Regions from separate parts of the Pseudomonas sp. TWI628 genome, predicted to be linked through region 1. Evidence: predicted binding sites of a transcription regulator. Region 1 holds the regulator's gene; each other region holds the start of a gene.
The links. Region 1 encodes FliA, which starts transcription of late flagellar genes. Its sites were predicted from a motif close to CTAAAGTTTNNNNNNNNNNNGCCGNTAA; they were not measured.

Region 1 (5,657 bases):
TACCCTCGGCGCTGTGCGTCAGGAAACTGTCGACGCGCTTGACCAGCTCGCGAAACTCCGGCGCTGCGACTTCGCGGCGCATGAAGCGCTGCCAGTCGACGCTCAGGCCTTGCGCCTCGGCTGCCAGGTCGTTGAGCACCGGGGTGCTCTCCTCCACCAGGTCCATGGTGCGGTTGGCGGCACCCTCGGTGAGCTTGACCACGTAGGACAGGCGCTCGGTGGCATCGGTAATCTGCGAGACTTCCTCGGCCTGCGGCATCTGCGGGTCGATCTGGAAGCTGACGATCGCGCTGTGCAGTTCACGCGTGAGCTTGCCGACTTCCTGGTACAGGCCACGGTCGCGGGTCTGGTTGAGCTGATGAATCAGCTGCACCGCCTCACCGAAACGCCCCCGTTCCAGGCTCTCGACCAGTTCCTCGGCATGTTTCTTCAGGGTCGACTCGAACTCCCCCAAAGACGTCTGTGTTGATTCCATGGCGCCCCCCTGACGTGACTCAGCCGTTGACGCGTTCGAAGATCTTCTCGATCTTTTCTTTGAGCACCTGGGCGGTGAACGGCTTGACCACATAGCCATTGACGCCGGCCTGGGCCGCTTCGATGATCTGGTCGCGCTTGGCTTCGGCGGTCACCATCAGCACCGGCATGGTCTTCAGGCGATCGTGGGCACGCACCTTGCGCAGCAAATCGATACCGGACATGCCCGGCATGTTCCAGTCGGTCACCAGGAAGTCGTAATGGCCGCTTTCGAGCATCGGCAGCGCGGTAGTGCCGTCGTCGGCTTCATCGGTGTTGGTGAAGCCCAGGTCACGCAACAGGTTCTTGATGATCCGCCGCATCGTCGAAAAGTCGTCAACGATGAGGATTTTCATGTCTTTGTTCAAGTAGACCTCCAAGCAGTCTCAAACGCGCTCGGCCCCGAGCACGCGTATTCAAATTCGGTACAACGTGGAAAACGACTGCAACGACCCCGGGCTCAACGTGCCCGCCATTCCCCCAGGCGGCTGCGCAGGCGCGCGGCACACTGGCTGTGCAACTGGCTGACACGCGATTCGCTGACCCCCAGCACCTCACCAATTTCCTTGAGGTTCAGCTCTTCGTCGTAGTACAGCGCCAGCACCAGGCGCTCACGCTCCGGCAGGTTGGCGATCGCATCGGTCAGGGCAGCCTGGAAGCGCTCGTCCTCCAGATCGCGCGACGGCTCGACCTGGCCACTGGCGCCGTCCTCGTGCAGCCCTTCGTGTTCGCCGTCCTGCAACAGGTCGTCGAAACTGAACAGGCGGCTACCCAAGGTATCGTTCAAGATCCCGTAGTAATCATCGAGACTCAATTGGAGTTCGGCAGCAACTTCATGATCTTTAGCGTCGCGGCCAGTTCTTGCTTCCACGGCACGCATCGCATCACTGACCATGCGCGTATTGCGGTGCACCGAACGCGGTGCCCAATCGCCCTTGCGGACCTCGTCGAGCATCGCCCCGCGGATGCGGATGCCGGCGTAGGTTTCGAAGCTGGCACCCTTGCTGGCGTCGTACTTGTTGGCCACTTCCAGCAGGCCGATCATGCCGGCCTGGATCAGGTCTTCGACCTGGATGTTGGCCGGCAGGCGTGCCAGCAGGTGGTAGGCAATGCGCTTGACCAGCGGCGCGTAGCGATCCACCAGCTCGAACTGGGCGTCTTTCGACGCCTTGCTGTACATCTTGAAACCGCTCGCATTCATAGCACGGGTCCTGCGCTGGTGGGTTGCACCAGGCGCTCGACGAAGAACTCCAGGTGCCCGCGCGGGTTGGCTGGCAGCGGCCAACTGTCGACCTTCTGCGCGATGGCCTTGAAGGCCAGGGCACACTTGGAGCGAGGGAAGGCTTCGTACACTGCGCGCTGCTTCTGCACCGCCTTGCGCACGCTCTCGTCGTAGGGCACGGCGCCGACGTATTGCAGGGCGACGTCAAGGAAGCGGTCGGTGACCTTGGTCAACTTGGCGAACAGGTTGCGCCCTTCCTGCGGGCTCTGCGCCATGTTGGCCAGCACGCGGAAGCGGTTCATGCCGTAGTCGCGGTTGAGCAGCTTGATCAACGCGTAGGCGTCGGTGATCGAGGTCGGCTCGTCACACACCACCAGCAGCACTTCCTGGGCGGCGCGGACAAAACTGACTACCGAGTCACCGATACCTGCAGCCGTGTCGATCACCAACACGTCGAGGTTGTCGCCGATTTCGCTGAAGGCCTGGATCAGCCCGGCATGCTGGGCCGGGGCCAGGTGCACCATGCTCTGGGTGCCGGAGGCGGCCGGCACGATGCGCACACCGCCAGGCCCCTGCAACAGCACGTCACGCAGTTCGCAGCGGCCCTCGATGACATCAGCCAGGGTGCGCTTGGGCGTCAGCCCGAGCAAAACATCGACGTTGGCCAGGCCGAGGTCGGCGTCCAGCAGCATCACCCGGCGGCCAAGTTCGGCCAAGGCCAGTGACAGGTTCACTGAAACGTTAGTCTTGCCGACGCCACCTTTGCCACCGGTTACGGCGATCACCTGTACGGGATGCATGCTACCCATGTTCGTTGTTTACCTTGTCTCGCTTGGACCCAGACCACGCGCAGCGCACGACAGCCAGCTCCGGAATGTAGGTACTTTGCATACGCTTGCCCCTCAACCCGCACGTCGCGGATTGTGGTAGAGATCAGCGAACATGTCGGCCATCGCCTCTTCGCTGGGCTCGTCCTGCAACTGCACGTTGACTGCGCGAGTCACCAGCTGGTGCGGGCGCGGCAGGTGCAGGTCGTCAGGAATGCGCGGGCCGTCGGTGAGGTAGGCCACGGGCAGTTCATGACTGATGGCCAGGCTCAGCACATCGCCGAGGCTCGCCGTTTCATCAAGTTTGGTCAGGATGCAGCCGGCCAGGCCGCAGCGCTTGTAGCTGTGATAGGCAGCCGTCAGCACCTGCTTCTGGCTGGTGGTGGCCAGCACCAGGTAGTTCTTCGCGGCAATGCCACGCCCGGCCAGGGTTTCCAGTTGCATGCGCAGGGCCGGGTCACTGGCCTGCAGGCCGGCAGTATCGATCAGCACCACGCGCTTGCGCAGCAGCGGCTCCAGCGCTGCTGCCAGCGACTGGCCCGGGTCGACATAGGTAACCGGCACATTGAGGATGCGCCCCAAGGTCTTAAGCTGCTCCTGGGCACCGATGCGGAAACTGTCCATGCTCACCAGGGCCAGGTTCTGCGGGCCGTACTTGAGCACATAGCGTGCTGCCAGCTTGGCCAGGGTGGTGGTCTTGCCCATGCCGGCCGGGCCGACCATGGCGATCACGCCGCCCTCTTCGATCGGTTCGATCTGTGGCACGTCGATCATTCGCGCCAGGTGCGCCAGCAGCATGCGCCAGGCCTGGCGCGGCTCCTGGATTTCACTGGTCAGGTCGAGCAGCTCGCGGGCGATCGGGCCGGACAGGCCGATACGTTGCAGGCGACGCCAGAGGTTGGCCTGCGCCGGCTTGCTGCCCTGCAGCTGGTTCCAGGCCAGCGAGCCGAGCTGCACTTCAAGCAGCTCGCGCAGGCCCGACAGTTCCGAACGCATGGCATCGAACAGGCGCGGGTCAACAGCCGGCTGCGCTGGCGCAGGCGCTGGAGGCGGCAAGTCGACGTGCGGCTCGACCAATGGCTCGGCCGCGGTCAACGACTGGCCGGCGAACAATTGGCGGTTGCCTTCGCTGGCCTCGGCGCGGTTGTCCAGCTCGGCCTGGGCAGTGGCGATGCGCGACTGGGTCTTGCGCAGCTCTTCTTCCAGTTCGGCGTTGGGCACGCGCGGGGCCAGCGCGGACAGTTTGTAGTCCAGCGCGGCGGTCAGTTCGACACCGCCGGCGATGCGGCGGTTGCCGATGATGGCGGCATCGGAGCCCAGCTCATCACGAACCAGCTTCATGGCCTGACGCATATCGGCGGCGAAAAAACGCTTGACTTGCATAACCCACTACCTCAGCCGTTGGGGCCCACTGTGGCAACGATGGTGACTTGCTTGTTATCCGGTATTTCCTGATACGCCAGAACATGCAAATTCGGTACAGCCAGGCGGCCGAAGCGCGACAGCATGGCACGGATCGGGCCAGCTACCAGGAGAATGGCCGGTTGGCCTTGCATTTCCTGGCGCTGGCAGGCGTCGATCAACGAACGCTGCAGCTTTTCGGCCATGCTCGGTTCCAGAAGAACACCGTCTTCCTGACCTTGCCCGGCCCTTTGCAAACTATTGAGCAAGATCTGTTCCAACCTTGGCTCAAGGGTGATCACAGGCAGCTCGGGCTCAACGCCGACAATGCTTTGGACGATGGCACGACACAATCCGACGCGCACTGCTGCCACCAGCGCGGCGGTATCTTGACTCTTGCCGGCATTGTTGGCGATGGCCTCGGCAATACTGCGGATGTCACGCACCGGCACTTGCTCGGACAACAATGCTTGCAGGACCTTGAGCAGCCCCGACAAGGAAATGACACCGGGCACCAGTTCTTCTGCAAGTTTAGGCGAAGCCTTGGACAATACCTGCAACAGCTGCTGCACCTCTTCGTGGCCGATCAGCTCGTGGCAGTGCTTTTGCAGGATCTGGTTGAGGTGGGTGGCAACCACGGTACTGGCGTCGACCACGGTGTAACCCAGCGACTGCGCCTGAGCGCGCTGCCCGACGTCGATCCACACCGCCTCAAGGCCGAATGCCGGGTCGCGCGCGGCGATGCCGTTGAGCACACCGAACACCTGGCCAGGGTTGATCGCAAGCTCGCGATCCGGGTAGATATCGGCCTCGGCGAGGATCACCCCCATCAGCGTCAGGCGATAGGCGCTGGGCTGCAGGTCGAGGTTGTCGCGGATATGCACGGTCGGCATGAGGAAGCCCAGGTCCTGGGACAGCTTCTTGCGCACCCCCTTGATCCGCGCCAGCAGCTGGCCACCCTGGTTGCGGTCGACCAGCGGAATCAACCGGTAGCCGACTTCCAGGCCGATCATGTCGATCGGCGTGACGTCGTCCCAGCCCAGCTCCTTGGTTTCCTGCGCCCGCTGAGGCGACGGCAGCAGGTCCTGCTGGCGCTGCACTTCCTTCTGCGCTTCGATCTTGGCCTTCTGTTGCTTCTTCCACACCAGGTAGGCACCGCCACCGGCCAGCAGGCCGAGGCTGAGGAAGGCAAAGTGCGGCATGCCCGGCACCAGGCCCATGATGATCATCAGCGCCGCAGACACACCCAGCGCCTTGGGCGAGTCGAACATCTGACGATTGATCAGCTTGCCCATGTCCTCGGAGCCCGAGGCACGGGTGACCATGATCGCGGCGGCAGTGGACAACAGCAGTGATGGCAATTGCGCCACCAAACCGTCACCGATGGTCAGCAAGGCGTAAACCTTGCCCGCATCGCTGAACGACATGTTGTGTTGCAGCATACCGATCAGCATGCCGCCGATCAGGTTGATGAAGAGGATCAGCAGGCCGGCGATGGCGTCACCGCGGACGAACTTGCTGGCACCGTCCATGGAACCGTAGAACTCGGCCTCCTGGGCTACCTCGGCGCGGCGCGCCTTGGCTTGGGCCTGGTCGATCAGGCCGGCATTGAGGTCGGCGTCGATGGCCATCTGCTTGCCGGGCATGGCATCGAGGGTGAAGCGCGCGCTCACCTCGGAAATCCGCCCGGCGCC
Region 2 (5,657 bases), on a different contig from region 1:
CGACCTGCTGGTGGCGCAGATGCAGGCCGACAAGGGCCTGATCACCAAGGAAGATCTGAAGGATTACAAGGCCGTGTGGCGTGAGCCGATGGCCCTGAGCTGGCGCGGCAATGTGGTCTACACCGCGCCGCCACCAAGCTCCGGCGGCGTCGCCTTGGCCCAGCTGCTGGGCATCAAGGAAGACCGGGCGGCGGACTTCAAGGGGGTGGCGCACAACTCGGCGCAGTACATCCATCTGCTGTCGGAGATCGAGAAACGCGTGTTCGCCGACCGCGCCGACTACCTGGGCGACCCGGCGTTCACCCAGGTGCCGGTCGACCAGTTGGTGGCCAAGGACTACCTGGCCAAGCGCGCCGCCCAGGTCAACCCGAAGGCCATCTCCGAAACCGACAAGGTCAAGCCAGGCCTGGAGCCGCACCAGACCACGCACTTCTCGATCGTCGACAAGCAGGGCAACGCGGTCAGCAACACCTACACCCTGAACCTCGATTATGGCAGCGGCGTGGTTGTCAAGGGTGCGGGCTTCCTGCTCAACGACGAGATGGACGACTTCAGCGCCAAGCCTGGCGCCGCAAATGCCTTTGGCGTGGTCGGCGGTGACGCCAACGCCATCGAACCGGGCAAGCGCATGCTGTCGTCGATGAGCCCGAGCCTGATGACTCGCGATGGCAAGGTCGAGCTGGTGATCGGGACGCCGGGTGGTTCGCGGATCTTTACCTCGATCTTCCAGGTGATGAACAACCTGTACGACTACGGCATGCCGCTGGAGAAGGCCGTGGCGGCGCAGCGTGTGCACCACCAGTTGCTGCCCAAGGACACCATCTACTTTGACAGCTATGCGCCGTTGACTGGCCCGGTGGCCGATGAGCTGAAGAAGATGGGCTATGTACTGGAGGATCAGGGCTGGGAGATGGGGGATATCCAGGCGATCCGGGTGAACGGGGCACAGCTTGAGACTGCGTCCGATCCGCGCGGGCGCGGGGTGGGGATGATCGTCAAGTAACGCTGCATAGGCAGTGCTGACGCATTCGCGGGTTTACCCGCGAATGCGATCTGAAGGTCAGACGCGGAACTGGCTGACCAGCATCTGCAAGTGACCTCCCAGGCGCGCCAGTTCTACGCTGGACGCCGCCGTCTCATCACTGGCCGCCGCGGTCTGCTCCGACACATCCCGTACATTCAGGATGCTGCGGCTGATTTCTTCAGCCACCGCACTCTGCTGCTCGGCCGCCGCCGCGATCTGCTGGTTCATCGACTGGATGCTCGACACCGTGCTGGTGATGTTCTCCAGCGAAGCACCAGCCTTGCGCGCCAGCTCCACACTGCTGTCGGTCAAGGTGCGGCTGCCCTGCATGGCATTGGCCACCTGCAGAGTGCCGTGCTGCAGGCTGGCCACCAGTTCTTCGATCTCTTCGGTGGACTTCTGCGTACGCTGGGCCAGGCCACGTACTTCGTCGGCGACCACGGCAAAACCACGGCCGGCTTCACCGGCACGGGCCGCTTCGATCGCGGCGTTGAGCGCCAGCAGGTTGGTCTGCTCGGCCACCGACTTGATCACGTCCATCACGCTGCCGATCTTCTGGCTTTCCTGCTGCAGCAGGTTCATGGCCTCGGTGGAGCGGTGCACTTCCTCGGCCAGGCGTTCGATCTGGCTGATCGCCTCGCCAACCACGCGGTCACCGGCACGGGCCTCGTCGTCGGCACCGGTGGCGGCATGGGAAGCCTGCTCGGCGTTGCGCGCCACTTCCTGAACGGTAGCGGCCATTTCATGCATGGCGGTGGCCACCTGGTCGGTTTCGACCTTCTGGCTGTTGGCACCGGCGCTGGTCTGTTCGGTCACCGCCGACAGCTCTTCGGCGGCGCTGGCGATCTGGGTGACGCCGTCACGGATGCCGCTGATCAGCTCGCGCAGGGTCGTGCCCATGCGTGCGATGCCTTGTTGCAGCACGCCGATTTCGTCGCGGCGGGTGACGCGCAGGTCGTGGGTCAGGTCGCCACCGGCGATGCGTTCCACCGCTTGCAGGGTATCGCGCAGCGGGCGGGTGATCTGGCGGGTGATGACCACGGCGGCGATGACACCAGCCAGCAGGGCCAGCAGCGTGGCGATGGCCTGCAGGCTGCGGGCCTGGGCGCTCTCGGCATCGCGGCGTTCCAGCTGGATGCTGTACAGCGCGTCGCTGCGCTTGACGATATCGGCACCCTGCACGGTCATTTCTGCGCGGGCGACGGTGATTTCGGCGACCGCATCGCGGAACTGGCGCACGGCATCGCGGTAGGCCTGCACCGATTGCTCGAACTGCTGCACGCGGGTGGCTTCAGCTGGCAGCTGGCGCTTGAGGTTGTCGATATCGGCCAGCGCACCTTCCAGCTGGCGCAGGGCGGCCTGCTCGTTGGCGCTGGTGTTGTCGGCGATGTAGCCGCGCACGTCGACGCGCACTTGCAGCAATTGCTGGCGTGCCTTGCTGATCAGCTGGTACTGGGCCAGGCGCACGCTGTCGACCTCGGGACGGGACATGACGTCCTGGCTGAGCGATTCCATGGCGTCATCGGCCTTGGCGGCCGACACGTTCATCGCATCACGGGCAGCCAGCGAGCTCTTGTAGCCGGCGCGCATCTTGTTCAGCGACACCTTGTACTCGCTGATGGTTTGCCCCAGCTCCTTGAGCAGCGCGACGTTGGCCGGGCTGGTGAAAGTGGTGACCAGGTATTGCTGCTGCTTGCTGAAGGCGTCGAGCTTGGCCTGGGTGTTGGCAGCGGCGGCGTCATCGCCATTGGCGATCATGTATTGCAGGCGCGCAATGCGCAGGTCGGTCAGGTCCTTGTTGAGCTGGCCGATGTCGCCCATCCAGTTGCTGCGGTCAATCAGGCTGCCCAGGCTGGTCCAGCCAGTCAGGGCCAGCAGGCCGGTTAGAAACAGCACCAGGCCGAAGCCCAGGCCAAGTTTGAGGTTGACGCTGATGTTGGCAAACCAGCTGTTCATGCACGCTCTCCAGAAAATTCATTCGCTCACTTGATCATCAATCGCAGGGCGTTGTTGTTCTGGGGCCCGCTGATTCGTGCAGGTGTTATCGGCACGGCACAGCGAAAGCTGAATCGCTTTTTCAGCTGATTTGCAATGTTGTGAAAACGTTTGCGTTTTGGAGATCGCTGAGGGCCGCAAAGCGGACCCCAGGATTTCAAAGGCTACGCGCGCCGAAGGTATCGCAGCTGTTCACATTCCCTTGGGCAAACCCGGCCTTGAACCAGCGCACCCGCTGCGCCGAGGTGCCATGGGTGAACGAATCGGGCACCACGCGCCCTTGACCCTGCTGCTGCAGGCGGTCATCACCAATGGCATTGGCCGCATTCAGCGCCTCTTCAACATCACCCGGCTCCAGCCAGTTCAGCCGCTTCTGCGCCTGATACGCCCACACGCCGGCCAGGCAGTCAGCCTGCAGTTCCTGGCGCACCAGCAGGCCATTGTCGCCTTCCATGCGCTGGCCGTTGCGCCGTGCGGCATCGACCTTGGCCGATACACCCAGCAAGGTCTGCACGTGGTGGCCGATCTCGTGGGCGATCACGTAGGCCTGGGCGAAGTCGCCGGCCGCAGCGAAGCGGGTTTCCATTTCGCGGAAGAACGACATGTCCAGGTAGACCCGCTGATCGGCCGGGCAATAGAACGGCCCGACTGCTGCGGAAGCAAAGCCGCAGGCCGAATTCACCTGGCCGCTGAACAGCACCAGCTTGGGGTCGCGGTACTGCTTGCCGGCCTGGGCAAACAGGGCCTTCCAGGTGTCTTCCGTGTCGCCGAGGATCGAGGCGACGAACTGCGCTTGTTCGTCGTTGGCCGGCGGTGCCTTGCCGCCAGCACCGCTCGGCGCTGCTTGCTGTTGCTGTTGATCCATCTGCCCGGCGAGCTGGCCAAGGATCTGCAAGGGGTCCTGGCCGGTCAGCCAGCCGATGCCGACGATCAGCAGCACTGCGCCGAGCCCCAACCCCTTGCCGCCGCCAAAGCGCATGCCACCGCCACCGCCACCTTCGCCGCGAGCATCGACCACGTTGTCGCTGCGCCGGCCTTTTCGCCATTCCATGAGGTGCTCTCCAGAGCGTGAAACATGGGGATAAAGATTAGATCACCCCAGGCAAAGCCACTAATACATAACCATTCGGTTATGTAATTGGCGGCTGATTTCAATATTCATCCCGCGCGACCTATCTGAAACTGCAAGTCCGCCTGCCGTGTACAGGCGTTTTCATAATTCCAAGAGAGGAATCCGGCATGCCCGCCCAGGACAACAGCCGCTTTGTGATCCGTGATCGCAACTGGCACCCCAAGGCCCTGACGCCCGACTACAAGACTTCCATTGCCCGCTCGCCGCGCCAGGCACTGGTCAGCATCCCGCAGTCGATCAGCGAAACCACCGGCCCGGACTTTTCCCACCTGGGCTTCGGTGCCCATGACCATGACCTGCTGCTGAACTTCAATAACGGTGGCCTGCCGATCGGCGAGCGCATCATCGTTGCCGGCCGCGTCGTCGACCAGTACGGCAAGCCTGTGCCGAATACCCTGGTGGAGATGTGGCAAGCCAACGCCGGTGGCCGCTATCGCCACAAGAACGACCGCTACCTGGCGCCGCTGGACCCGAACTTCGGTGGCGTCGGACGTTGCCTGACCGACCGCGACGGCTACTACAGCTTCCGCACCATCAAGCCGGGCCCGTACCCATGGCGCAACGGCCCGAACGACTGGCGCCCGGCGCACATCCACTTCGCCATCAGCGGCCCGTCGATCGCCACCAAGCTGATCACCCAGTTGTATTTCGAAGGTGACCCGCTGATCCCGATGTGCCCGATCGTCAAGTCGATCGCCAACCCTGAAGCCGTCCAGCAGTTGATCGCCAAGCTCGACATGAGCAACGCCAACCCGATGGACTGCCTGGCGTACCGCTTCGACATCGTGCTGCGCGGCCAGCGCAAGACCCACTTCGAAAACTGCTGAGGACCCCGCCATGCCAATCGAACTGCTGCCGGAAACCCCCTCGCAGACCGCCGGCCCCTACGTGCACATCGGCCTGGCCCTGGAAGCGGCCGGTAACCCGACCCGTGATCAGGAAATCTGGAACCGCCTGGCCAAACCAGACGCCCCGGGTGAGCACATCCTGTTGATCGGCCAGGTGTATGACGGCAATGGCCACCTGGTGCGTGATTCGTTCCTGGAACTGTGGCAGGCCGACGCCAATGGCCAGTACCAGGATGCCTACAACCTGGAAAACGCCTTCAACAGCTTTGGCCGCACCGCCACCACCTTCGATGCCGGTGAGTGGACTGTGCACACGGTCAAGCCAGGTGTGGTGAACAATGCTGCGGGCGTGCCAATGGCGCCGCACATCAACATCAGCCTGTTTGCCCGGGGGATCAACATCCATCTGCACACGCGCCTGTATTTCGATGATGAGGCCCAGGCCAATGCCAAGTGCCCGGTGCTCAACCTGATCGAGCAGCCGCAGCGCCGCGAGACCTTGATTGCCAAGCGTTGCGAGGTAGATGGGAAGACGGCGTATCGCTTCGATATCCGTATTCAGGGGGAAGGGGAGACGGTCTTCTTCGACTTCTGATTCAAGATTTTTGGGGCCGCTTTGCGGCCCATCGCCGGCAAGCGCGGCTCCCACATTGGCCGG
Region 3 (5,657 bases), on a different contig from region 1:
AGGCGGCAGAAGGTCGGTGAGCGGGTCAGCGGGTTGCGGTGGTGGAAGTCTGGCACCACCAGCCAGGTCATTGGCACATTGCCCATCTCGTCCACGGCCTGCACGAACGGCTGGTAGTCAGGCCAGGTTTCGGGCGCAATATCGTGCAGCACCAGCATCAGGCTGCCTGCGGCATTACCGGGCTCAGCCATGGGCGCGCACCTGCGGTTGGTGGCCGAGCACGGCCTGGTAGTGCTGCAGCAGGCCGGTGACCACGTTGTCCCATGAATAGTGCTGCTCCACATGGCGGCGGGCCTGGGCGCCGAGCGTACGCACGCCGGCTTCGAACGCTTCGCGCACGGCCAGGGCCATGGCCTGGCCATCGTTGGCCTGGCACAGGCGGCCACACTGTTCGTTGACGATCTCGCCGAAGGCCCCGGCGCGAACCGCGACGACCGGCGTGGCACTGGCCATGGCTTCGAGGATGACCAGGCCGAAGGTTTCCTGGTCGCCGGCATGTACCAGCAGGTCGGCGCTGGCCATCAGGCGGGCGACTTCCTGCGGCGGGCGGAACTGGCCGATGACGCTGACGTTCTCGGGCACGCTGGCCGGCATGTTCGAACCGACCAGCAACAGGTGATAGGGCTGCCCGAGGTGTTGCATGCATTCCAGCAGCACCGGCAGGTTCTTCTCCCGTGAACCGCGCCCGGCATAGATGAGCAGGCGGCTGTTATCGGCGATGCCCAACTGGGCCCGCAGTTGCGGGTCACGATGGTCAGGGTGGAAGGTCTGCAGGTCGACACCCAGGCGCTGCACGTGCACGTCGCGCACGCCGAGGCGGCGTAGTTTGTCGGCCATCACCAGGCTCGGCGCCAGCACCCGGTCGAAATTGCCGTACAGCTTGCTGACATAGGCTTCGACATTGGGTGTGAACCAGTTGCCCATGCGGTTGCTCACCAGCAGTGGCAGGTCGGAGTGGTAGAAGCCGATCACCGGCACGTCGAGCTGGCGCCGGGCTTCCAGCGCTGCCCAGGCGGTAAGGTACGGGTCGCCTACTTCGATCAGGTCGGGCTTGAGACGGCGTAGCACGTTGCACCAGGGCGCCAGGCGCACCGGGAAGCGGTAGCCTTTGCCGAACGGCAAGGGCGGTGCGGGGACCTGGTAGATGCCATCGGCATGGCTGGCGCTGGGGCCGGGGATCAGAAGGCTGTGGCGTACGCCCGCTTGCGCGTCGAGGCGATGGTGTTTGGCGTCGAGGTAAGTCCGCACGCCGCCGCTGGCCGGGGCGTAGAACATGGTGATGTCGGCGATGTGCACGATCAGCATCCCTCCGGGATCGTCTTCGGGTCTGTCATCTGGTGATGACGCGCCTAAAGGTTGACCTACCTGAAGGATAGTTTGTTCGATCGGGTTGGGCGGGAGGGCAGTGGTGGATTCTTCGCAGCTAAAGCCGCCCCCACAGGGATTTCCTCAATCCTGTAGGAGCGGCTTTGGCCGCGCGGCAGGCGACGCGGTCTGTTGGTCAGATACGGAAGCTGCCAACCAGGTGTTTCAGGCGGGTGGCCTGCTGCTCCAGGTCCGAGCAGGCGCGCAGGGTGGCCTGCAGGTTCTCGACACCTTCCTGGTTGAGCATGTTGATCTCGTTGATGTCCATGTTGATCGAATCGACCACGGCGGTCTGCTCTTCAGTGGCGGTGGCCACCGACTGGTTCATGCCGTCGATTTCGCCGATACGCACGGTCACGCTGTCCAGGCGCTCGCCGGCCTGGTTGGCGATCTGCATGCTGTCCTGGCTGTGGCGCTGGCTCTGGCCCATGGTGTCAACCGACTCGCGGGCGCCGACCTGCAGCTCTTCGATCATGGTCTGCACCTGCTGCGCCGACTCCTGGGTGCGGTGCGCCAGGTTGCGTACCTCGTCGGCGACCACGGCAAAACCACGCCCGGCCTCACCGGCGCGGGCCGCTTCGATCGCGGCATTGAGCGCCAGCAGGTTGGTCTGCTGGGAAATGCTGGTGATCACTTCGAGGATCTGGCCGATGTTCACGGTCTTGCTGTTGAGCGTCTCGATGTGTGCGCTCGAGGTGACGATCAGGTCGGACAGTCGGTTCATCGCGGCGATATTGCGCTCCACCACCTGTTGGCCTTCCTCGGCCAGCAGGCGCGCAGAGCTTGCGTGCTGCGAGGCCTGGGCGGCATTGCCGGCGATTTCCTGGGCGGCGGCGCCGAGTTCGTTGATGGCCGCGGCGACACTGTTGGTGCGGTTGGACTGCTCGTCGGAGTTGGCCATCGACGAGTTCGAGGCGCTGATCACGCGCAGGGCCACTTCGTTGACCTGCTCGGTCGCCGACGACACTTCGCGGATCGAGCCGTGGATACGTTCGACGAAGCGGTTGAAGGCCTTGCCGAGGATGCCGAACTCGTCGTGGTTGTGGATGCTCAGGCGCTTGGTCAGGTCGCCTTCACCTTCGGCGATGTCTTCCATGGCGCGGGTCATGGTGTGCAGCGGCTGCATCAGCACGCGGATCAGCAGGCCGAGCAGGCCGATGATGATCACCACCGCCACCAAGGTGGCGATCACCGCCGAGGTGCGGAAGGTGCTGAGCATGGCAAAGGCCTTGTCCTTGTCCACTGACAGGCCGATGTACCAGTTGGCCGAGGGCAGGCCCTTGATCGGGGTGAAGGTCAGCAGGCGGGCCTGGCCATTGGCGCGGACTTCGGTCAGCGCGCCGGACAGTTTCGGCGTGTCCTGTGGGAACAGGTCCGACAGCGACTTCATCACCAGGTCCTTGTCCGGGTGAACCAGGATCTTGCCCTGGTCGTTGACCAGGAAGGCATAACCCATGCCGCCGAAGTTCAGCGAGTTGATGATCTGCACCAGGCCATCGAGGGCCAGGTCGCCACCGACCACACCGACGCTGGCGGAAACCTTGCTGATGATGCCGATGACCATCTTGTTGGTGGCCATGTCGATGTACGGCTCGGTGAGAATGGTGCCCTGGGCGTTCATGCCGTCCTTGTACCAAGGGCGGCTGCGCGGGTCGTAGCCATCAGGCATCTTGGTGTCTGGACGCACGCTGAAACCACCATCGACCTTGCCCAGGTAAACGGTGAGGAAGCTCGATATCAGGGCATTCTGGCCCATCAGTGTTTCGGCGTTGGCCGGTTGCTGGGCAATGTTCTGCGCCAGGTTTTCCACCAGCTTGATACGGCCATCGAACAGGTTGCGGATGTTGGTCGAAGTGGATTCGCCCATTTCAGCCAGATAATTCTCCAGATTCTCGCGGATCGCATTACGCTGGAGGTAATCGTTGTAAAGGGTGAACAGGCTGAAGGCGAGTATCACGATCAATGACGCAGCCAAAAGAATCTTGTGGCTGAAACGCAGGTTTTTGTTCATGGCGTAATCGGTTCCGCTAAGGTTTTTATCGGGCGTTCGCACGGTGTCGCTGCAAACAGTGCAACATCCCGAAAAGTCCTTTTTCGGTTGCTCCTGTCTATTAAGGCGAATATCACCCAAAGGTATCGGCCGAATTAAGCCAAAGCTTGAGCGGGGGATTAGAGAGATGTCGGATACTTCGACCATAGTTGTAGGCGCTGACCCGAGCGGGCAGCCAGTGCAGCAAGCCATGCGCCTGGCCAATCGCCATGGCCTGGTCGCCGGTGCCACCGGCACCGGCAAGACCGTGACCCTGCAGCACCTGGCGGAGGTGTTCAGCGATGCTGGCGTGGCAGTGTTCGCGGCAGACGTCAAAGGCGACCTGTGCGGCCTGGGGGCGGCAGGTGCGCCACAAGGCAAAGTGGCCGAGCGGATCGCTGGCATGCCCTGGCTCGGGCACACGGCAAAAGCCTATCCGGTAACGCTCTGGGATGTAGCGGGGCAGTCCGGTCATCCGTTGCGGACCACGCTCAGTGAAATGGGCCCGTTGTTGCTCGGCAACCTGCTGGAATTGACAGACAGCCAGCAGGCCGCGTTGTATGCGGCGTTCAAGGTGGCGGATCGCGAAGGCTTGTTGCTGCTCGACCTGAAAGACCTCAAGGCCCTGTTGGCGCACCTGAAGGACAACCCGCAACTGCTCGGCGAAGACAGCGCGCTGATGACCACCGGCTCGACCCAGGCCTTGCTGCGCCGGCTGGCAACCCTGGAGCAACAAGGTGCCGAGGCGTTGTTTGGTGAACCGGCGCTGCAACTGGAGGACCTGTTGCGGCCGGATACCGATGGCCGTGGGCGTATCCACTTGCTCGACGCCAGCCGGCTGGTGCATGAGGCGCCGAAAGTGTACGCGACCTTCCTGCTGTGGTTGCTGGCCGAGCTGTTCGAGCAGTTGCCGGAGCGCGGTGATGCCGACAAACCGGTGCTGGCGCTGTTCTTCGATGAGGCGCATCTGTTGTTCAACGGCACGCCGAAAGCGCTGCAGGACCGTCTGGAACAGGTGGTGCGGCTGATCCGTTCCAAGGGCGTTGGGGTGTATTTCGTCACCCAGTCGCCGGGCGATCTGCCCGATAGCGTATTGGCCCAGTTGGGTTTGCGTATCCAGCACGGTCTGCGCGCCTTTACCGCCAAAGAGCAGAAGTCGCTCAGGGCCGTGGCTGATGGCTTCCGCCCGAACCCGGCGTTCGACAGCCTGGCGGTGCTGACCGAGCTGGGGATTGGCGAGGCGTTGGTCGGCACCCTGGAAGACAAGGGTACGCCGGCGATGGTCCAGCGGGTGCTGATCGCACCACCGCAATCGCGGATCGGGCCGTTGAGTGGGGCAGAGCGCAGTGCGTTGATTGCGGCTTCACCCTTGCTGGGGCGCTATGACAAGGCGATTGACCGGGAGTCGGCCTATGAAATGCTGACTCAGCGTAAAGGTGAGGCAGTGGAGCCGGTGCCAGTGCCGAAAGCGGATGAAGAGAGTTTCGCCGACAAGGCAGGGGACTTTTTGCAGAGCGCGGCGGGGCAGGCGATCAAGTCGGCGGTGCGCCAGGCAGCCAACCAGTTGGGGCGGCAGTTGGTGCGTGGGTTGATGGGGTCGTTGCTGGGTAGCAAGAAGAAATAACTTCCTGCACCCACGAAAAAGGCGCCATGAGGCGCCTTTTTCAGTGCAGCGCAATCGCTCAGGCCAGTGCCTTGGAGGCCAGCCAGAACAGCCCGGCCGCCAGGCCCATCGAGGCCGGCAGGGTCAGGACCCAGGCCAGCAGGATGGTCTTCACGGTGCCGCCTTGCAGGCCGCTCTTGTTGGCGACCATGGTGCCGGCAACACCAGACGACAGCACGTGGGTGGTCGATACCGGCAGGGCGAACACGTTGGCCATGCCGATGGCGCAGGCTGCGGTGATCTGCGCCGACATGCCCTGGGCATAGGTCATGCCCTGCTTGCCGATCTTCTCACCGACGGTCAGCACCACGCGCTTCCAGCCGACCATGGTGCCCAGGCCCAGGGCCAGGGCGACGGCCACGATCACCCAGAACGGGGCGTATTCGGTGGTGGCAGTCAGGTCCTTGCGCAGCTTCTCGAGGTCGGCCTTTTCACGGGCTTCCAGGCCAGGCAGCTTGCCGACCTTCTTCGCGGTGTCGTCCAGGCACAGCAGGTAGCGGCGCACTTCAACACGCTTCTCGGCATCCAGCGCGTGGTAGTCGGTCACGCCTTGCAGCGAGGACTGCAGGGCGGCGATGGTCGGTTCGGTCTGCTGCGGGT
Region 4 (5,657 bases), on a different contig from region 1:
GACGGGCTTGAGGCCGTACTCCTTCATGTCGAAGTCGTCGCCCATTTCGGTGCCGGCGAACAGCAGGCGGCCGTCCAGCTCGTAGGTCCACTGGTGGTAGTGGCAGACCAGCTTGGCCACCTTGCCCTTGTCGCTTACGCACAGACGCGAACCGCGGTGGCGGCAGACGTTATGGAAGGCATGCACCTTGCCCTCGGCACCACGCACCACCAGGATCGGGTTGTTGCCGATCTGCAGGGTGATGTAGTTGCCCTTGGCCGGGATCTCGCAGGTCATGCCGGCGATCAGCCATTCCTTCTGGAAGATCTCCTGCATGTCGATCTGGAACAGACGCTCGTCGGTGTAGAACGGCTGGGGCAGCGAGTAGGTGCGCTCGCGGGTCTGCAGCATCTCGGCGGTGGCCTTGCGTGCAGGTTCCAGTGGATCGCCCAGGCTCAGGGTTGCGGTGACGTCCATCGTGTATTCCTCGGGGCCGTGTGCGGCCGGCAAAAGGTGGCTAATCGTTGTTGTGGTGCCGCAAGGCTGCTCTTTTCAAAAAACAGCGTGTTGTTTTGCCGTGGAGTGTGCGTCCGAAGACGCCATGAACCGTATCCATGGGCGACATGGCCGATATGAATTACGACGCGCCAGCCCTTGTGGCGCGGGGCTGGTCGCGATAAGCACGCCGATGTCGCTGGCAGGAATGTGCGTCGCTTACGGGTTGCGCATTATCCAAGCCATAAAAAGGGCCATAGTCGGCCGCTGGAGATGAACATGTCCGATACCTTCCTCAATCCGGTCACCACCCAGACCTGGGCCAATGGCCGCCACATCGTGCGCTGCGTCAAGGTCATCCAGGAGACCTGGGACGTGCGCACCTTCTGCTTCATGGCCGACCAGCCAATCATGTTCTTCTTCAAGCCCGGGCAGTTCGTCACCCTGGAGCTGGAGATCGAAGGCAAGCCGGTGATGCGTTCGTACACCATCTCCAGCTCGCCCTCGGTGCCCTACAGCTTCTCGATCACGGTCAAGCGTGTACCGGGCGGGTTGGTGTCCAACTTCCTCCACGACACCATGCACGAAGGCGCCGAGCTGCCGGTGCACGGCCCGGTGGGGTTGTTCAACGCCATCGATTTCCCGGCGGGCAAGGTGCTGTACCTCTCCGGTGGCGTGGGCATTACCCCGGTGATGTCGATGGCGCGCTGGTTCTACGACACCAACGCCAACGTCGACATGGTGTTCGTGCACAGCGCCCGCTCGCCGAAGGACATCATCTACCACCGCGAGCTGGAACAGATGGCTTCGCGCATTCCCAACTTCAGCCTGCACATCATCTGCGAGAAGCATGGCTTGGGTGAGCCGTGGGCCGGTTACCGCGGTTACCTGAACCAACGGCTGATGGAACTGATTGCGCCGGACTACATGGAGCGCACGGTGTTCTGTTGCGGCCCGACGCCGTACATGAGCGCGGTCAAGCGCATGCTCGAAGCGGTCGGCTTCGATATGAAGAACTACCACGAGGAATCGTTCGGGGCGACGCCTGCCGAGGCCAAGGCCGATGCGGTGGAGCATGCCGAGCAGGCGGCCGATGCGCCGGAAGTGGATGCTTCGGACCTCAACCTGGTGGAGTTCATCGGCAGCGAGAAGAGCATCCGCGTTGCCCCGGGCGAGACCGTGCATGCGGCGGCGGCGAAAGTGGGCCTGATGATCCCGAAAGCCTGTGGCATGGGCATCTGCGGGACCTGCAAGGTGCTCAAGCTGGGCGGCGAGGTAGAGATGGAGCACAACGGCGGGATTACCGAGGAAGACGAAGCCGAGGGCTACATCCTGTCGTGCTGCAGTGTGCCGAAAGGGGATGTGCGGATCGATTACTGATCCGAGATTACCGGGGCCGCAAAGCGGCCCCAGTTTTTTCAGGTGCGGAAGCGGGCTACCAGGCCATTGAGGTCGACCGCCAGGCGCGACAGCTCGGCACTCGCCGCGCTGGTCTGATGCGCCCCGGTAGCACTCTGCACCGACAGGTCGTTGATGTTCACCAGGTTGCGGTCCACTTCCCGCGCTACCTGGGCCTGTTCCTCCGCCGCACTGGCAATCACCAGGTTACGCTCGTTGATCTGCGCCACAGCCCCGGCAATGGTGTCCAGCGCCATGCCCGCACCCTTGGCGATATTCAGTGTCGACTCGGCGCGTTCGGTGCTGGTGCGCATCGACTCCACCGCCTCTTCGGTACCGCCCTGAATGCTGCCGATCATGCGCTCGATCTCGCTGGTCGACTGCTGGGTACGGTGGGCCAGCGCCCGCACTTCATCCGCCACCACGGCAAAACCACGCCCGGCCTCACCGGCACGTGCCGCCTCGATCGCCGCGTTCAGTGCCAGCAGGTTGGTCTGGTCGGCCAGGCCGCGAATCACGTCAAGCACCTTGCCGATGTCGCGCGATTGCTCAGCCAGGTGAGTGATCAGCTTGGCAGTGGCCTGCACGTCACCGCTCATGCGCTCGATGGCACCCACGGTTTCCATGACCAGATCACGACCGTCGCCGGCCGAACGACTGGCTTCGCTAGAGGCTTCCGATGTACTGACCGCATTGCGCGCCACTTCTTCCACGGCGCTGGTCATCTCGGTGACAGCAGTCGCTGCCTGTTCGATTTCGTTGTTCTGCTGCTGCAGGCCGCGGGCGCTTTCGTCGGTGACGCAGTTCAGCTCCTCGGCCGCCGAGGCGAGCTGGGTGGCGGAGCCGGCAATCAGCTGCAGGGTATCGCGCAGCTTGTCCTGCATGCGGGCCATGGCGCGCTGCAGGCGGGCTGCTTCGTCGGTGCCTTCGGCGCGGATGACCTTGGTCAGGTCGCCGTCGGCCACCTGCTCGGCTGCCTGCAGCGCCTCTTCGATCGGCTTGACGATGCTGCGGGTCAGCAGGAAGGCGCAGAGGAAGGTCAGCGCAGTGGCGGCAATCAACAGGCCGATTACCAGGGCGAACGCGGTGTCGTACTGGTTGGCGGCGGTTTCATTGGTGACGCGGGTCTGCTCGGTATTGATCTGGACCAGGGTCTCCATGACCTTGTTGATCTGTTCGGAGTTGGCCAGCAGGTCACGATTGAGCAAGTCACGCAGTTCGTCCAGGCGGTCGGCCTGGCTCAGGCTGCGCATGCGTGATTCGAGCTGGCGGTACTGGTTGAGCAGCTGGGTGTACTGCTCGTAGGCGGCCCGCTCGTCGGCTGCCGTGATCATTGGCAGATAGACCTGGCGGGCACGCTCGATCTGGGCGTTGCGCTGGTCCAGCAGGTTGAGGGTGTCGCGCTGGGTTTCCGGTTCGCGGTTGAGCAGCAGCCGGTAAGACAGCGAGCGCAAGCGCAGGTTGAGCGCCGCCAGCTCATCGAGCGTCTTGATGCTGGGTACGCTGTTGACTTCGATGGTCACGCCGGCCTGTCGGATGTTGCCCATCTGCATGAGCGAGAAAATACCGAGGCCGAGCATGAGTACGCCAATCAGGGCGAACCCGAGCAACGCGCGCGGGGCGATGTTCATGTTGCGTAGTGACATGGAGAGAGTCCAGGCAGGAGGTGTGGTGGCGCGGTCCGTGCGACGGAATATGACCTACCTGTCTATCGGTCGTGACTGAGCAGTCTTGAGGATGACCAGATGAAAGTTTTCAGCTCGCTGCCCGGTTACCTGACCGGCGGTTGACCCAGGTCGGAACAAGGGGCCCGATACCCTGTCAATCTGCGGGGTAGAAACCTTAAGAGTCCGATATTTAATGGCGGGGGCTCACGCTTTTCTTTATCGTGTGCGCCCTTTGCAACAACCCGAGATAGACCCATGCTGGAAGCCTCCCTGAATCAACTCGAGCAACTGGTCAGCGACCTGATGCAGAAAAACGCTCAACTCACCGAGCAGAACACCACCCTCGGCCAGGCACTGGCCCAGGCCAAGGAAGAAAACGAAAACCTGCAGCTGTCGCTGATGGAGCAGGAAGAGAAGCACGGCGCCACCGCGGCGCGCATCCAGGCGCTGGTTGACCGCGCCAGTGCTGGCGTCGTCGGCGCATGAGACTGCAAGCGCAGCCGATCAATGTCGTGTCGATCCTCGGCAGCGACTATTCGATCAAGGCGCCCGAAGGCCAGGAAGAAACCTTGGCCCAGGCAGTGCGGATGCTCAACACCGCGCTGAACGAAACCAAGCGCCAGTACCCGACCCTGATCGGCGACAAGCTGTTGGTGCTGGCCGCGCTGAATCTGTGTTCCAAGCAGGTCGAACTGCAAAAGGAACACCAGCAGACCCTCGCGCGTACCCAGGCGCAGATCGACGCCACGGTGGACGCCATCGTCAAGACTATCGCTGAGTCCTGACGCATCTTCGGGGTCGCCGTGCGGCCCCATTGTTCCAGATCACTGGATTAACTGAATACGCAAGTGTATACACTTCCCGCAAAACAATAATTAGCGGGGAGCAGGGGCATGCGTATCTGGCGTAAGAGCATCCAGTGGCAATTGATTGCAAGCATGGGCGCTGCCTTGCTGGCGAGCATTCTGGTGGTGGTGATCATTTTCACGGTGGCACTCAACCGCCTGACCGAACGTTACCTGGTCGACACCGCATTGCCGGCCAGCATCCAAGCCATCCGCAACGACATCGAGCGCATGCTCGGCCAGCCGTTGGTGGCTGCCGCCGACATTGCCGGTAATACGCTGCTGCGCGATTGGCTTGCCGCTGGCGAAGACCCCGCTCAAGCCCCGCAATTCCTCGAATACCTGCAGGCCGCCAAGGAACGCAACCATGCGTTCACTACGCTGTTCGCCTCGACCGAAACGGGCAACTACTACAACGAGGTTGGCCTGGACCGCGTGCTCAGTCGCGGCAACCCCAATGACAAGTGGTTCTACGGCTACATCGACAGCGGCGCCGAACGCCTGGTGAATATCGATATCGATCATGCGACGGGCGAACTGGCGCTGTTTATCGATTACCGGGTGGAAAAGGCCGGCAAGCTGGTCGGCGTGGCCGGTATGGGCCTGCGCATGACCGAACTGTCGAAACTCATCCACGACTTCAGTTTCGGCGAGCACGGCAAGGTGTTCCTGGTGCGCAACGATGGGCTGATCCAGGTGCACCCGGACGCGGCCTTCAGCGGCAAGCGTCAGCTCGCCGAACAACTCGGCGCAGACGCTGCCAAGGCGGTGATGACCGATGGCGAAGGCCTGCGCAGCAGCCGCTTCAACCGCGACGGTGAAAGCTACCTGGCGCTCGGCCTGCCTTTGCGCGACCTCAACTGGACCCTGGTGGCTGAGGTACCTGAGGAGGAAATTTACGCGCAGATGCACCAGACGGTGGGGCTGACCAGCCTGATCGGCGGCAGCGTGGCCCTTGTGTCGCTGCTGCTGGTGGTGCTGCTGGCGCGTGGCCTGGTGCGCCCGATCCGTCGCGTCACCGCAGCGCTGGTACAGATCGGCAGTGGCGGTGGCGACCTCAGCCATCGCCTGGATGACGCCCGTCAGGATGAACTGGGTGATCTGGCCCGTGGCTTCAATCGCTTCCTCGACAGCCAGCGTGGCCTGATCGGCGAAGTGTTGCGCACCAGCGAACGCCTGCACCAGGCAGTAGAGCAGGTGACCCAGGTGGTGGATAACACCGCCGAGCGCTCCGGTCGGCAGCAGGAAATGACCGAGATGGTCGCCACCGCCG

Region 2: a site for FliA is predicted at 3,066-3,093, ahead of ABE528_RS16820 (methyl-accepting chemotaxis protein). Genes of this name have one in related genera too.
Region 3: a site for FliA is predicted at 3,499-3,526, ahead of ABE528_RS16085 (methyl-accepting chemotaxis protein). Genes of this name have one in related genera too.
Region 4: a site for FliA is predicted at 3,581-3,608, ahead of ABE528_RS25940 (methyl-accepting chemotaxis protein). Genes of this name have one in related genera too.

What each region holds. Positions count from the first base shown of each region.
Region 1 covers NZ_JBDJMM010000004.1:86,312-91,968, reverse strand. The annotation lists gene ABE528_RS04375 (protein phosphatase CheZ) at 1-475, opposite strand, end outside; gene ABE528_RS04370 (chemotaxis response regulator CheY) at 495-869, opposite strand; gene fliA (RNA polymerase sigma factor FliA) at 974-1,714, opposite strand; gene fleN (flagellar synthesis regulator FleN) at 1,711-2,544, opposite strand; gene flhF (flagellar biosynthesis protein FlhF) at 2,638-3,945, opposite strand; gene flhA (flagellar biosynthesis protein FlhA) at 3,957-5,657, opposite strand, start outside.
Region 2 covers NZ_JBDJMM010000020.1:24,060-29,716, forward strand. The annotation lists gene ggt (gamma-glutamyltransferase) at 1-1,003, shown strand, start outside; gene ABE528_RS16820 (methyl-accepting chemotaxis protein) at 1,061-2,980, opposite strand; gene ABE528_RS16825 (neutral zinc metallopeptidase) at 3,177-4,070, opposite strand; gene pcaH (protocatechuate 3,4-dioxygenase subunit beta) at 4,259-4,978, shown strand; gene pcaG (protocatechuate 3,4-dioxygenase subunit alpha) at 4,989-5,594, shown strand.
Region 3 covers NZ_JBDJMM010000019.1:5,840-11,496, reverse strand. The annotation lists gene ABE528_RS16095 (DUF2334 domain-containing protein) at 1-191, opposite strand, end outside; gene ABE528_RS16090 (glycosyltransferase family 1 protein) at 184-1,305, opposite strand; gene ABE528_RS16085 (methyl-accepting chemotaxis protein) at 1,502-3,376, opposite strand; gene ABE528_RS16080 (helicase HerA-like domain-containing protein) at 3,543-5,018, shown strand; gene ABE528_RS16075 (inorganic phosphate transporter) at 5,077-5,657, opposite strand, start outside.
Region 4 covers NZ_JBDJMM010000045.1:10,682-16,338, reverse strand. The annotation lists gene gbcA (glycine-betaine demethylase subunit GbcA) at 1-456, opposite strand, end outside; gene gbcB (glycine-betaine demethylase subunit GbcB) at 754-1,854, shown strand; gene ABE528_RS25940 (methyl-accepting chemotaxis protein) at 1,893-3,518, opposite strand; gene ABE528_RS25935 (hypothetical protein) at 3,795-4,025, shown strand; gene ABE528_RS25930 (cell division protein ZapA) at 4,022-4,324, shown strand; gene ABE528_RS25925 (methyl-accepting chemotaxis protein) at 4,433-5,657, shown strand, end outside.